Regions from separate parts of the Paenibacillus wynnii genome, predicted to be linked through region 1. Evidence: a T-box and tRNA genes for the amino acid it is inferred to sense, from the RefSeq annotation. Region 1 holds a T-box; the other holds one or more tRNA genes.
The links. A T-box is a leader RNA that pairs with one kind of tRNA and senses whether it is charged. The one in region 1 lies ahead of tyrS (tyrosine--tRNA ligase), so its partner is inferred to be a tRNA-Tyr.
Positions count from the first base shown of each region.

Region 2: it encodes a tRNA-Tyr, which carries the amino acid that the T-box ahead of tyrS (tyrosine--tRNA ligase) is inferred to sense. The anticodon was not compared.

Region 1 is NZ_JQCR01000003.1:559,859-566,597, reverse strand. It holds gene rpsD (30S ribosomal protein S4) at 367-966, shown strand; gene tyrS (tyrosine--tRNA ligase) at 1,037-2,290, opposite strand; T-box leader at 2,400-2,659, opposite strand; gene PWYN_RS17830 (transglycosylase domain-containing protein) at 2,796-5,726, shown strand; gene acsA (acetate--CoA ligase) at 5,823-6,739, opposite strand, start outside.
Region 2 is NZ_JQCR01000002.1:1,884,365-1,891,103, reverse strand. It holds rRNA gene PWYN_RS10995 (16S ribosomal RNA) at 1-874, shown strand, start outside; rRNA gene rrf (5S ribosomal RNA) at 997-1,113, shown strand; tRNA gene PWYN_RS10985 (tRNA-Ile) at 1,156-1,232, shown strand; tRNA gene PWYN_RS10980 (tRNA-Ala) at 1,256-1,331, shown strand; rRNA gene PWYN_RS10975 (23S ribosomal RNA) at 1,568-4,495, shown strand; tRNA gene PWYN_RS10970 (tRNA-Ser) at 4,564-4,655, shown strand; tRNA gene PWYN_RS10965 (tRNA-Met) at 4,685-4,761, shown strand; tRNA gene PWYN_RS10960 (tRNA-Val) at 4,771-4,846, shown strand; tRNA gene PWYN_RS10955 (tRNA-Thr) at 4,877-4,952, shown strand; tRNA gene PWYN_RS10950 (tRNA-Asp) at 4,967-5,044, shown strand; tRNA gene PWYN_RS10945 (tRNA-Phe) at 5,110-5,182, shown strand; tRNA gene PWYN_RS10940 (tRNA-Tyr) at 5,191-5,276, shown strand; tRNA gene PWYN_RS10935 (tRNA-Lys) at 5,285-5,357, shown strand; gene PWYN_RS10930 (PucR family transcriptional regulator) at 5,499-6,599, shown strand; gene PWYN_RS10925 (ABC transporter ATP-binding protein) at 6,719-6,739, shown strand, end outside.

The DNA of each region.
Region 1 (6,739 bases):
AAAACATGTTCCGATAACATTTAATGATTTAATCATATTTTACTCTGTTTCTTCCCTTATTGCATTATATTTTCCACAAATCCCGGATTTTTTTTAGGTCCTAAGAACTAACGACAAAGATTGACAAAATCTCTTTAAACATGCGCTTGACTTTGTTAGTAGTTTTCATATAATATTTATTGTTGAACAAGACTGTAACTAGTCTTATATTGGGCGTAACGTTGTGTCACCCTCACGCGAGTTCGTTACTATCAGGGCAGCGGCTGAACTTCCCTAATAGTGTGGATCTATAATCTTCCACGGATACGGCACGCGGCACAAATAGGCCCCACCTGAAATTTCAAATATAAAGGAGTCTACTATAACATGGCACGTTACACAGGACCTAAATTTAAACTCAGCCGCCGTCTAGGCATATCCCTTAGCGGTACAGGTAAAGATTTGAAACGCCCTTTCCCACCGGGACAACACGGCGCTAACCAACGCAGAAAAGTAAGTAACTACGGAATGCAGCTTTTGGAAAAACAAAAACTGCGTCATATGTACGGTTTGGGAGAGAAACAATTTAAAACTCTCTTCACTAAAGCACAAAAAATTCAAGGTATCGCCGGCGAAAACTTTATGTTCTTGCTTGAGAGCCGCCTGGACAACCTCGTTTACCGTCTTGGATTCGCTAACTCCCGCGCTGGTTCGCGTCAGTTGGTATCCCACGGTCACGTAACTGTTAACGGCAAAAAAGTTGACATTGCATCTTACCGTGTTAGCACTGGTGATGTAATTGGTCTTCGCGAAAGAAGCCGCACTATGACTTCTATCAAAGAAGCTCTTACTAACCGTTCACACCTTCCTGCTTACTTGGAATATGCTGATGGATCTTTCGAAGGTAAATATATCCGTTTGCCAGAACGTTCCGAGCTGTCCCAAGATATCGATGAAAAACAAATCGTCGAATTCTACAACCGTTAAGATTTATCTAATCGGTAGTAGTTTAGAACCCCTCCGGATTAATCCGGAGGGGTTCTTTATGTTTTATATATTAGCCCAATGAGAGTCTAGCGAACTTACGTTTACCTACCTGCAGAATATCTCCCTCTTGCGGTGTAAATTCAGCTTTCGGGTCCTCCTGCTTCTCTTCGTTCAGCTTCACAGAACCCTGCTGGATACTCCGCTTCGCCTCACCATTTGAACCTGCAAAACCGACAAGGGTAAGCAGCTTAACAAGCTTAATTGTTCCGTTCTCAAGTTCAACTGCCGGAACAGTATAGACCTCAATGTCTTCCGGAAGCGCCCGTTGCTGAAATACCGTTACGAAATGCTGCTGTGCAGCATCTGCCGCTTCCACACTGTGGTACATTCGTACAAAGGTATGTGCCAATTGCATTTTAGCATCTCTTGGATGAACTATACCCTCCTGCAATCCTTCCTTCAGAACAGTAAGTTCTTGATTGCAGATACCCGTCGCCAATTCGTAGTATTTCAACATTAATTCATCCGGTACAGACATGGCTTTACCGTAAATTTCATTAGGCTCTTCATCAATCCCGATATAGTTCCCAAGACTTTTACTCATTTTTTGAACACCGTCAAGACCTTCGAGCAAAGGAGTCGTAATCGCGACTTGCGCAGCCACACCGTATTCCTTTTGCAGCGTCCTTCCCATAAGCAGGTTGAACTTCTGATCCGTTCCGCCGAGTTCTACATCACTTTTCAAGGCTACAGAATCCATACCCTGCATCAGCGGGTAGAAGAACTCGTGAATACTGATCGGAAGACCACCCTGAAAGCGTTTGGTAAAGTCGTCCCGCTCCATCATTCTAGCTACCGTTACTTTAGCAGACAAGGTAACCACATCGGCGAAGGACATTGGACTGAGCCATTCGGAGTTGTAGTAGACTTTTGTTTTTTCAGGGTCCAGAATCTTGTGAATTTGCTTCTTATAAGTCTCGGCATTTCGTTGTACATCTTCCTCTGTCAATTGTTTCCGAGTTTCTGATTTACCCGTTGGATCTCCAATTCGTCCGGTAAAATCTCCAATAATAAGCTGTACCTGGTGCCCTAACTCTTGGAATTGGCGAAGCTTGTGCATAACGACGGTATGTCCAACATGAATATCCGGTGCTGACGGATCAAGTCCCAGTTTCACATTTAGTGGTACTCCAGTCACTATAGATTTCATAACCTTCTGCTTTAATTCGTCCATCGGTACGATCTCTACCACACCGCGCGATATGACTTCAAGCTGGCGCTCAACTTCCTGCACCTGGGCTGCTGATAATTCTTCCCACTTCATTCTTTTCCCTCCTTGAAATTTGTATAATTTGTGAAATAAAGTCGATTCTTCTAACGTCAACCTAATTATGCCACTCGTTTCTGAAACGCAAAAAAGCCCCTTTATCATCCCAAGGGACGAGAAAGAGACTCGCGGTACCACCCTAATTAAAATCCTTGTTACGCCGCAGCGCAGCCAAAGATTTCCACTTCATTGCCATAACGGGATTGCACCCGGTGCCGGACTACTTAGCAGGAGCGTATGCTTCTAGCCCTTCCCCCGGACAGCTCCAGACTGTAATTCAAAGGGGCCTGTTATCGGTTCGCACCACCCACCGACTCTCTGAAAACATAAGACAGCCCTTCTACTAATGTCTTTCCGCGCCTTTTGGATATCCAATTACTTTCATTTATATCACATGCTCTTAAAAAAGTCACACTCAAAAGATACAGCGCCCAGTTATAAGCGCATTCAAAAACGCCAAATTGTGCTATAATAGTTCCGTTATAAAGGAGGATTATCGTCGATGGCTGAAGAGAACAAGAAAAAGACCGCAAAGAAACATCCCCCAAGGAAAAGAACCTGGCTGAACAGGGTCGGCTCTGTGGTAAAGTGGATGTTTATCCTTGGCATTATGGGCATTCTGTTTGCCGGCGGTGCCGTGACAGGTTATATTACTTCTATCGTAAAAAATGACCCTGTCCGCTCCGAGCAATTAATTCAGCAGCAAGTTAGCCAGAACGCTATAACCGGATTTGCCTATTTCCGTGACGGCGCCCCTATTGGCCAACTCCGTACGGAGGAAGACCGCAGACTCATTGAATACAACAACATTCCACAGATTATTATTGATGCGGTTCTTGCTATAGAGGACAATAATTTCTATGAGCATGATGGCGTTGATGTGAGCGGGACCTTACGTGCGGTTAAGCAAAAGCTGCTTAATGAATCCGTCCAAACCGGCGGCAGTACGCTCACCCAACAACTTGCAAGACGTGTGTTTCTAAATTTGGACCGGACGGAAGATCGGAAGATCAAAGAAATTCTGCTTTCCCTGCGTCTGGAACGCTTTTTAAGCAAACCGGAGATATTAACAGCCTATTTAAACAAGGTTCCATTCGGGAACGGTTCAAATGGGTATAATGTGTTCGGAATTAAAGCTGCATCTAAAGGCGTATTTGGTCAAGATGACTTGGATAAGCTGAATATCGCACAAGCCGCATATTTGGCAGGTCTACCTCAGCTCCCCTCCAAATATTCTGCATTTAACGGATTGGGAGAATTTAATGAGACCGCTTTTAACAGAGCTATTGACCGCCAGCAGCTTGTACTGCGCCGTATGCTGGAGGAGAACAAAATTACAACTTCACAATACGATGAGGCCCTAACCTTTGATATCAAGGGTGCACTTGCTCCACACACTGCCAAAGCTTATACGACTTACCCATATCTAATGTTGGAAACAGAGCGTAAAGCTGCAGAGATCATGCTCTCTATTAACCAAGACAAGGATGGCGAAACCGGTACTGCAGACGATACCAACTCGGGAGATGATCCTGTTTTATTAGAGGAAGCCCGCCAGCAGCTCATGACCGGAGGCTACCGCATATACACTACTATTGATAAAAAAGTATACAGTGCGATGCACACCATCTCTGACAACAATGAAAACTTTACGAAGGACAGCAAGAGCAGGGGCAAGGAACAAACAGCCGGCATTATGATTGATAATAAAACAGGTGCTATACTCGGAATGATTGAAGGTCGTGATTTCAATCTGGAGCAGATGAACTACGCTACTCAAATGGTTCGTCAACCAGGCTCCACTATGAAGCCTATCGCAGCCTATTTACCTGCATTGGATAGTGGATTGATTCAACCGGCAGGGATTTTGGATGATGCTCCGATTATACTGAAGGATGGATCCAAAGGCTTTCATATCCCCAAAAATGCTAATAACCGCTATCAAGGACTTGTTACCGCACGTTATGCTCTGAACAAATCACTCAACCTGCCTGCACTGAAGCTATTTAATGATAAAGTAGGCATCGAAAAATCTTGGGCATTTGCTAAGAAGCTTGGAATTACAACCATTCAGGACGGAGATTATAGCGCTAAGACCGGAGTTCTAGGTGGACTGCGTTACGGTGTATCCGTTGAAGAGCTGGCTAATGCTTATTCTTCTATTGGCAACAAAGGGGCATTTACGGATGCCTATATGATTGAAAAGATTGTGGATTCACAAGGGAAAATTGTTTATCATCACAAAGTTACCCCGGAGCAGGTATACTCCGAACAAACTGCATACCTAATGACGGATATGCTCCGTACTGTTATTACTGAAGGTACAGCCAGCACAGTGAAGAGCAACTACAAACATTTCGGCGACATCCCAATCGTGGGCAAAACAGGTTCGACACAGAATTACGCCGATGTATGGTTTATGGGTCTGACACCCGATGTTACGCTTGGAATGTGGGTAGGTTATAAAGAGCCAGTTAACACGCTCCAAGGGGATACTCAGAAGCGTCAAGCTCAATCGTTATGGACCAAGGTCATGAATGCTGTCATTGAAAAAAGACCGGAACTATTCGTGACACCGAAGTTTACTCAGCCCAAAGGAATAGTTAAGAAGACCGTTTCCGCTTACAGCGGTAAGCTTCCTACGGATCTGACTGATAGATTTACAACCGATTTATTTAACGTTAAGTTTATTCCAAAAGATAGTGATGATGGAATCACAAAAGCTAAATATATTACATTCAATGAAATTAACTACATTCCTCAGGAAGGTACGCCTGATGAGTTCTTGAAAGAAAGAATTGTAGTAACACGGGAGAAACCGATTCAAGATCTCGTCAAAGAGCTTTTGGCAGCTTTTCCTGCTATGAGTGACCATGAGCCTTTAGCTTATTATTTGCCTGAGGATGCCAAAAATGATGTACCCACTGAAGTAGATCCGCGTGTGGATGATGGTCATGCGCCTTCTCCGGCCACTAATATTGCCGTCTCTTATAGTTCAGGCAAAGCTGTCATTACATTTTCACCTAGCGGCTCTCCGGATGTTGTCGGCTATCGTCTATACCGTTCACTAAACGGCGGACCTTTCAAAGTGCAGTCTATACTTATGGCTGGTGAAAAAACGATCTTCCATACAGGCACACCTGCGAGCACGAACGCCGCCTTCTATGTCTCTGCTGTTGATGTAGCCGGACTTGAAACAACCTCCGGCAGTGTGGCTGGGGGGGCAACAGCAACACCTAATCCTACTGTGACACCAATACCTACTGTAGCGCCTACAACGGGCACAGAGGTCATTCCAGAAGCCACTACAGATCCGGGTAGCATTATCATAGATCCCGGTACAGGGGAAGTACCTCTTGCACCCGGCATCGATGGCACTGGCAATAATAGTACTGATCCTAATAATGCTGGTGGTAATAAGAATAAAAAGTAAAAAACTCTATAGGATGCCCACACATCATCCTATAGATGTTTCAGACATCAAAGGCCGCTCCCTTATTTGTAGGGAACGGCCTTTTTGCTATCTATGCTAATCCTCAATCGTCGATAAATCTCCGGCGGGAAGATGCAGCTCCCATGCCTTTAATACACGGCGCATGATTTTACCGGATCGCGTCTTCGGAAGCTTATCCTTGAATTCGATCTCACGCGGTGCTGCATGGGCGGAGAGTCCGGCTTTTACAAAAGCGGCGATCTCTTCTTTCAAAGCGGCTGACGGGAGATATCCCTCCCTTAAGGAAATGAATGCCTTAATAATTTCACCTCGTACAGCGTCTGGCTTGCCGATTACGCCTGCTTCCGCCACAGCTGGATGTTCCACCAGCTTGCTCTCCACCTCAAATGGGCCGATCCGCTCGCCCGAGGTGTTGATGACATCGTCAATTCGTCCTTGAAACCAGTAGTAACCTTCATCATCCATGTAGGCTGAATCTCCAGATATATACCATCCGGGAATTCTGAAATACTCCGAGTATTTAGCCGGGTTATTCCAGATCATCTTCATCATGGAGGGCCAAGGGGTTCGGATCGCCAGATTCCCCATTGTATAAGGCGGGACAACATTTCCCCGGTCATCCAATATGGCTGCTTCGATTCCAGGCAGAGGACGTCCCATGGAGCCTGGTTTGATATCCATTCCTGGATAATTGCAGATCAGCTGTGCACCCGTCTCGGTCATCCACCAGGTATCGTGGATCCGCTGTTGGTATACCTTCTCCCCCCATCTGACCACTTCAGGATTAAGCGGCTCCCCTACTGACATGACATGCCGCAGACTGCTTAGGTCAGCACCTTCGAGACTGTTTTTCCCTGCACCCATCAGCATACGAAACGCTGTAGGCGCACTATACCATACCGTCACGGCATTACGTTCAATAGACTTATACCAGTCAAGCGGACTAAATCTTCCGCCTCGGATCACATTCGCAACCCCGTTCAACCATGGGG
Region 2 (6,739 bases), on a different contig from region 1:
GAATTCCACGTGTAGCGGTGAAATGCGTAGATATGTGGAGGAACACCAGTGGCGAAGGCGACTTTCTGGGCTGTAACTGACGCTGAGGCGCGAAAGCGTGGGGAGCAAACAGGATTAGATACCCTGGTAGTCCACGCCGTAAACGATGAGTGCTAGGTGTTAGGGGTTTCGATACCCTTGGTGCCGAAGTTAACACAGTAAGCACTCCGCCTGGGGAGTACGGTCGCAAGACTGAAACTCAAAGGAATTGACGGGGACCCGCACAAGCAGTGGAGTATGTGGTTTAATTCGAAGCAACGCGAAGAACCTTACCAGGTCTTGACATCCCGATGTAAGCATTAGAGATAGTGCCCCTCTTCGGAGCATCGGAGACAGGTGGTGCATGGTTGTCGTCAGCTCGTGTCGTGAGATGTTGGGTTAAGTCCCGCAACGAGCGCAACCCTTATGCTTAGTTGCCAGCACATTATGGTGGGCACTCTAAGCAGACTGCCGGTGACAAACCGGAGGAAGGTGGGGATGACGTCAAATCATCATGCCCCTTATGACCTGGGCTACACACGTACTACAATGGCCGGTACAACGGGCTGCGAAATCGCAAGGTGGAGCGAATCCCAACAAAGCCGGTCTCAGTTCGGATTGCAGGCTGCAACTCGCCTGCATGAAGTCGGAATTGCTAGTAATCGCGGATCAGCATGCCGCGGTGAATACGTTCCCGGGTCTTGTACACACCGCCCGTCACACCACGAGAGTTTACAACACCCGAAGTCGGTGGGGTAACCCGCAAGGGAGCCAGCCGCCGAAGGTGGGGTAGATGATTGGGGTGAAGTCGTAACAAGGTAGCCGTATCGGAAGGTGCGGCTGGATCACCTCCTTTCTATGGAGAATCGTTTCCTGTAACGGAAACATTCGAACAGAAGCGTAAGCTTCTATAGAACCTTCGGGTTCAAAACACTCACTCGTGTTCAGTTTTGAAAGAGCAAGTCTCTTTCGTATGCGTTTGGTGGCGATAGCGGAGGGGTTCCACACGTACCCATCCCGAACACGACCGTTAAGACCTCCAGCGCCGATGGTACTTGGACCGAAGGGTCCTGGGAGAGTAGGACGCCGCCAAGCGCAACCTTATGAGTTCTCTCATAAGATGCAATGATTGAATAAGGGCCTTTAGCTCAGCTGGTTAGAGCGCACCCCTGATAAGGGTGAGGTCGGTGGTTCGAGTCCACTAAGGCCCACCATTCAAACCTTTATATCCCATTATGGGGCCATAGCTCAGCTGGGAGAGCGCCTGCCTTGCAAGCAGGAGGTCAGCGGTTCGATCCCGCTTGGCTCCACCAAAACTTCATTTATTAATTTCCAAAACTTACTTGTAGCCAAGTAGTTACGGAAAATGATATGATCTTCTTCCGGGGTTAAAGCCGGATGAGATAAAACTTGATCCTTGAAAACTGGATACCGAAACGAATTTGCGTTTTAGAACATCTTATTACTGTAACTTGTGCAAACAAGTGAAGTGAAATTATGGCTTAGCGGAGATTTTCGATTGTGTAAACAAACGAAACATCGAAGCGTTGGTTAAGCTAATAAGAGCACACGGAGGATGCCTAGGCGCCAGGAGCCGACGAAGGACGTGGCGAACAACGAAACTGCCTCGGGGAGCTGTAAGCAAGCTTTGATCCGGGGGTGTCCGAATGGGGAAACCCAGCTGTGGTAATTCGCAGTTACTCATACCTGAATACATAGGGTATGTAGAGGCAGACCAGGGGAACTGAAACATCTAAGTACCCTGAGGAAGAGAAAACAATAGTGATTCCGTCAGTAGCGGCGAGCGAACGCGGAACAGCCTAAACCAAGGGGCTTGCCCCTTGGGGTTGTGGGACGTCTCACATGGAGTTACAAAGGAATACAGTAGATGAAGAGGTCTGGAAAGGCCCGCGATAGAGGTAAAAGCCCTGTAATCTAAACTGTGTTCTCTCCGAGACGGATCCCGAGTAGTGCGGGGCACGTGAAACCCCGTATGAATCCAGCAGGACCATCTGCTAAGGCTAAATACTACCTGGCGACCGATAGTGAAACAGTACCGTGAGGGAAAGGTGAAAAGCACCCCGGAAGGGGAGTGAAATAGAACCTGAAACCGTGTGCTTACAAAAAGTCAGAGCCCTATCTATGGGTGATGGCGTGCCTTTTGTAGAATGAACCGGCGAGTTACGTTTAACATGCAAGGTTAAGTCGAGAAGACGGAGCCGCAGCGAAAGCGAGTCTGAATAGGGCGATTTGAGTATGTGGACGTAGACCCGAAACCGTGTGATCTACCCCTGTCCAGGGTGAAGGTGCGGTAACACGCACTGGAGGCCCGAACCCACGCATGTTGAAAAATGCGGGGATGAGGTGGGGGTAGCGGAGAAATTCCAATCGAACTCGGAGATAGCTGGTTCTCCCCGAAATAGCTTTAGGGCTAGCCTCGGTATTAGAGTAGTGGAGGTAGAGCACTGATTGGTTGCGGGGCCCGCAAGGGTTACCAAGATCAGTCAAACTCCGAATGCCATATACTTATTGCCGGGAGTCAGACAGTGAGTGCTAAGATCCATTGTCGAAAGGGAAACAGCCCAGACCATCAGCTAAGGTCCCCAAGTGTGTGTTAAGTGGGAAAGGATGTGGAGTTGCACAGACAACCAGGATGTTGGCTTAGAAGCAGCCACCATTGAAAGAGTGCGTAATAGCTCACTGGTCGAGTGACTCTGCGCCGAAAATGTAACGGGGCTAAACACACCACCGAAGCTATGGCTAGATACATTGTATCTGGGGTAGGGGAGCGTTGTATATACGTTGAAGGTATACCGTGAGGAGTGCTGGAGCGTATACAAGTGAGAATGCCGGTATGAGTAACGAAAAGATCAGTGAGAATCTGATCCGCCGAAAGCCCAAGGTTTCCTGAGGAAGGCTCGTCCGCTCAGGGTAAGTCGGGACCTAAGGCGAGGCCGAAAGGCGTAGTCGAAGGACAACAGTTTGAAATTACTGTACCACCGTAATCCGCTATGAGCGATGGGGTGACGCAGGAGGGTAGTGACGCGGACTGATGGAAGTGTCCGTCTAAGCAGTGAGGCTAATGTGTAGGCAAATCCGCACATTATTAGGCCAGGCTGTGATGGGGAGCGAAAATTGTAGTAGCGAAGGTCATGATCTCACACTGCCAAGAAAAGCCTCTAGCCAGGAGAAGGTGCCCGTACCGCAAACCGACACAGGTAGGCGAGAAGAGAATTCTAAGGCGCGCGGAAGAACTCTCGTTAAGGAACTCGGCAAAATGACCCCGTAACTTCGGGAGAAGGGGTGCCCCGGTAGTGTGAATAGCACGAGGGGGCCGCAGTGAAAAGGCCCAAGCGACTGTTTAGCAAAAACACAGGTCTGTGCGAAGCCGCAAGGCGAAGTATACGGGCTGACGCCTGCCCGGTGCTGGAAGGTTAAGGGGAGCGGTTAGGAGCAATCCGAAGCTGTGAACCGAAGCCCCAGTAAACGGCGGCCGTAACTATAACGGTCCTAAGGTAGCGAAATTCCTTGTCAGGTAAATTCTGACCCGCACGAATGGCGTAACGACTTGGGCGCTGTCTCAACGAGAGATCCGGTGAAATTTTAATACCTGTGAAGATGCAGGTTACCCGCGACAAGACGGAAAGACCCCATGGAGCTTTACTGCAGCTTGATATTGAATTTGGGTACGATCTGTACAGGATAGGTGGGAGCCAGAGAAGCAGGAGCGCAAGCTTCTGCAGAGGCGACGTTGGGATACCACCCTGATCGTATCTAGGTTCTAACCTAGTGCCCTAATCGGGTACGGGGACCGTGTCAGGCGGGCAGTTTGACTGGGGCGGTCGCCTCCTAAAGAGTAACGGAGGCGTTCCAAGGTTCCCTCAGAATGGTTGGAAATCATTCGAAGAGTGCAAAGGCATAAGGGAGCTTGACTGCGAGACCTACAAGTCGAGCAGGGACGAAAGTCGGACTTAGTGATCCGGTGGTACCGCATGGAAGGGCCATCGCTCAACGGATAAAAGCTACCCTGGGGATAACAGGCTTATCTCCCCCAAGAGTCCACATCGACGGGGAGGTTTGGCACCTCGATGTCGGCTCATCGCATCCTGGGGCTGAAGTAGGTCCCAAGGGTTGGGCTGTTCGCCCATTAAAGCGGTACGCGAGCTGGGTTCAGAACGTCGTGAGACAGTTCGGTCCCTATCTGTCGTGGGCGCAGGAAATTTGAGAGGAGCTGTCCTTAGTACGAGAGGACCGGGATGGACGTACCGCTGGTGCATCAGTTGTTCCGCCAGGAGCATGGCTGAGTAGCTACGTACGGACGGGATAAGCGCTGAAAGCATCTAAGCGTGAAGCCCCCCTCAAGATGAGATTTCCCAATTAGTAAGACCCCTTGAAGACGACGAGGTAGATAGGTTGGAGGTGGAAGTGCAGCAATGCATGGAGCTGACCAATACTAATCGGTCGAGGGCTTATCCAAATATCTAAACGCAGATTTGTTTCGGATTCAGTTTTCAGGCGATTAAGCCTGAATGATTAATTTGATTTGGAGAGATACCCAAGTGGCTATAAGGGGACCCTCTGCTAAGGGGTTAGACTGCGTTAGCGGTGCGAGGGTTCGAATCCCTCTCTCTCCGCCATTTCAAATCATTCATTACCTTGTTATTGTGGCGGCGTAGCTCAGCTGGCTAGAGCGTACGGTTCATACCCGTGAGGTCGGGGGTTCGATCCCCTCTGCCGCTACCATACATACCCGGAGGCTTAGCTCAGCTGGGAGAGCATCTGCCTTACAAGCAGAGGGTCGGGGGTTCGAACCCCTCAGCCTCCACCATTTTCAAACTTTAGGTCCTTTTTACACCGTGCCGGTGTAGCTCAACTGGTAGAGCAACTGACTTGTAATCAGTAGGTTGGGGGTTCAAGTCCTCTCGCCGGCACCATTATTATTAAGTGAGGAACCGTGGTGTAGTTGGCCTAACATGCCTGCCTGTCACGCAGGAGATCGCGGGTTCGAATCCCGTCGGTTCCGCCATTTTTTTCCACCAAACGAAGTGGGAAGTGTATGACTTACCGCTTTATTTTTATGCAACTTTATATGGCTCGATAGCTCAGTCGGTAGAGCAGAGGACTGAAAATCCTCGTGTCGGCGGTTCGAATCCGTCTCGAGCCACTTTTCTTGGGGGATTAGCGAAGCGGCCAAACGCATCAGACTGTAAATCTGCTCACGTAAGTGTTCGGTGGTTCGAATCCATCATCCCCCACCATTTTCTATGAGCCATTAGCTCAGCTGGTAGAGCACCTGACTTTTAATCAGGGTGTCGAAGGTTCGAATCCTTCATGGCTCATACGTTTAGGAAAAAGTCATTACCTTAGGGTAATGGCTTTTTTGTTGTATTAAGTACTTTTACCCCTCAGAAATTAGGCAAGTCCGCATGAAGATGAAAAATATGATAAAATAAGCAAAAAAACAAAAGTGGTGGACTATTGTGACTATAGAGAGCGAGATATTACGTCAAAAGTTAGAGCAACTTACTGGGAAGAAAGCCGGGATTAAGCAATTTGGAAGACAGGATTCAAAATCTCTATTCGGGCTAGGCTCACAAGAGAGTGATCAGCCGGTTATCCTCGATGATAATATTTGGACGCCATTATATGAGAACGATGGGCGTATTACCGCTGTATCCGTGGAGATGGAAGGCTTATCTGCTATGGAGGTGCAACTGGTCCATTTTGCCGTGAGAAGCTTCGCTACTGCGCTCAAGGCTACAGGGGTTAAGGAAGAAGGCGAGATGGAGGCCCTTCAGCTGAGCAAATGGCTTAATCTACAGCTTGAGCAGGAAAGGGAAGACACCGAGCTTCCAGATGATATTGCATTGAAAAGCCGACTTTTTGGGGACATGATTCCCTTTTTACTGATAAGTGAAAATGTACATAATGCGCCGATCTCCTATCGTTCATTGATGAAGCTTCTACGCAGTTATTTTGATAGTACGGTTATTCTTATCCCGTTGCAGGAAAAGGAGTGGCTCATTCTAGCGCGCAAGGAACTGCTAACAGACGGAGATGATAAGGAAGAGGAAGAAGAAAGTGAAGATGATCTGCTGTCACAGACCAGCATGGGTCTGCACGAACTGATTGCCAATGAGTGGGTAGGTGTATTCCATCTGGCAGTAGCACCTGCAATTGTACCTGTTAAAGGCTTGACCGGAGCAGTAGCACTTTTACGTGAGACTATAATATTGGGCCGTATTTTTCAAGTGGGGGAATACATTCATTTGCCATGGGAACTTCATTTGGAGAGATTGGTTAATAGTATTCCCGATGCACGGCGTAGACAGTTACTTGGACAGATTGGAGATTACACGTCCGTTTTATCGGATAAAGAAATGCTTCAGACTTTAGAGACTTTTTTTGAAATGGAATGCAATGTAAGCGAAACCGCTAAGAAATTATATATTCATCGAAACACGTTGCTTTACCGTCTGGACAAGATCAAACAGGAGACAGGTGCGGATGTACGAAGCTTTGGAGATGCTGCAATTGTGAAGTTGACCATGCTTTTGTATAAAGTGACGAAAAGGAAATAATTTTTTTGTGAAGGTTACAAATAGCCAGCCCACAGTGTGTGAGGTAAGATAGGTATACGGAAACGAAATCATACAATCTTTACAAACTTTAATATAATTGATCCGAGGGGGAAAATTAAATGGCAGGCGTACGTTTAGAG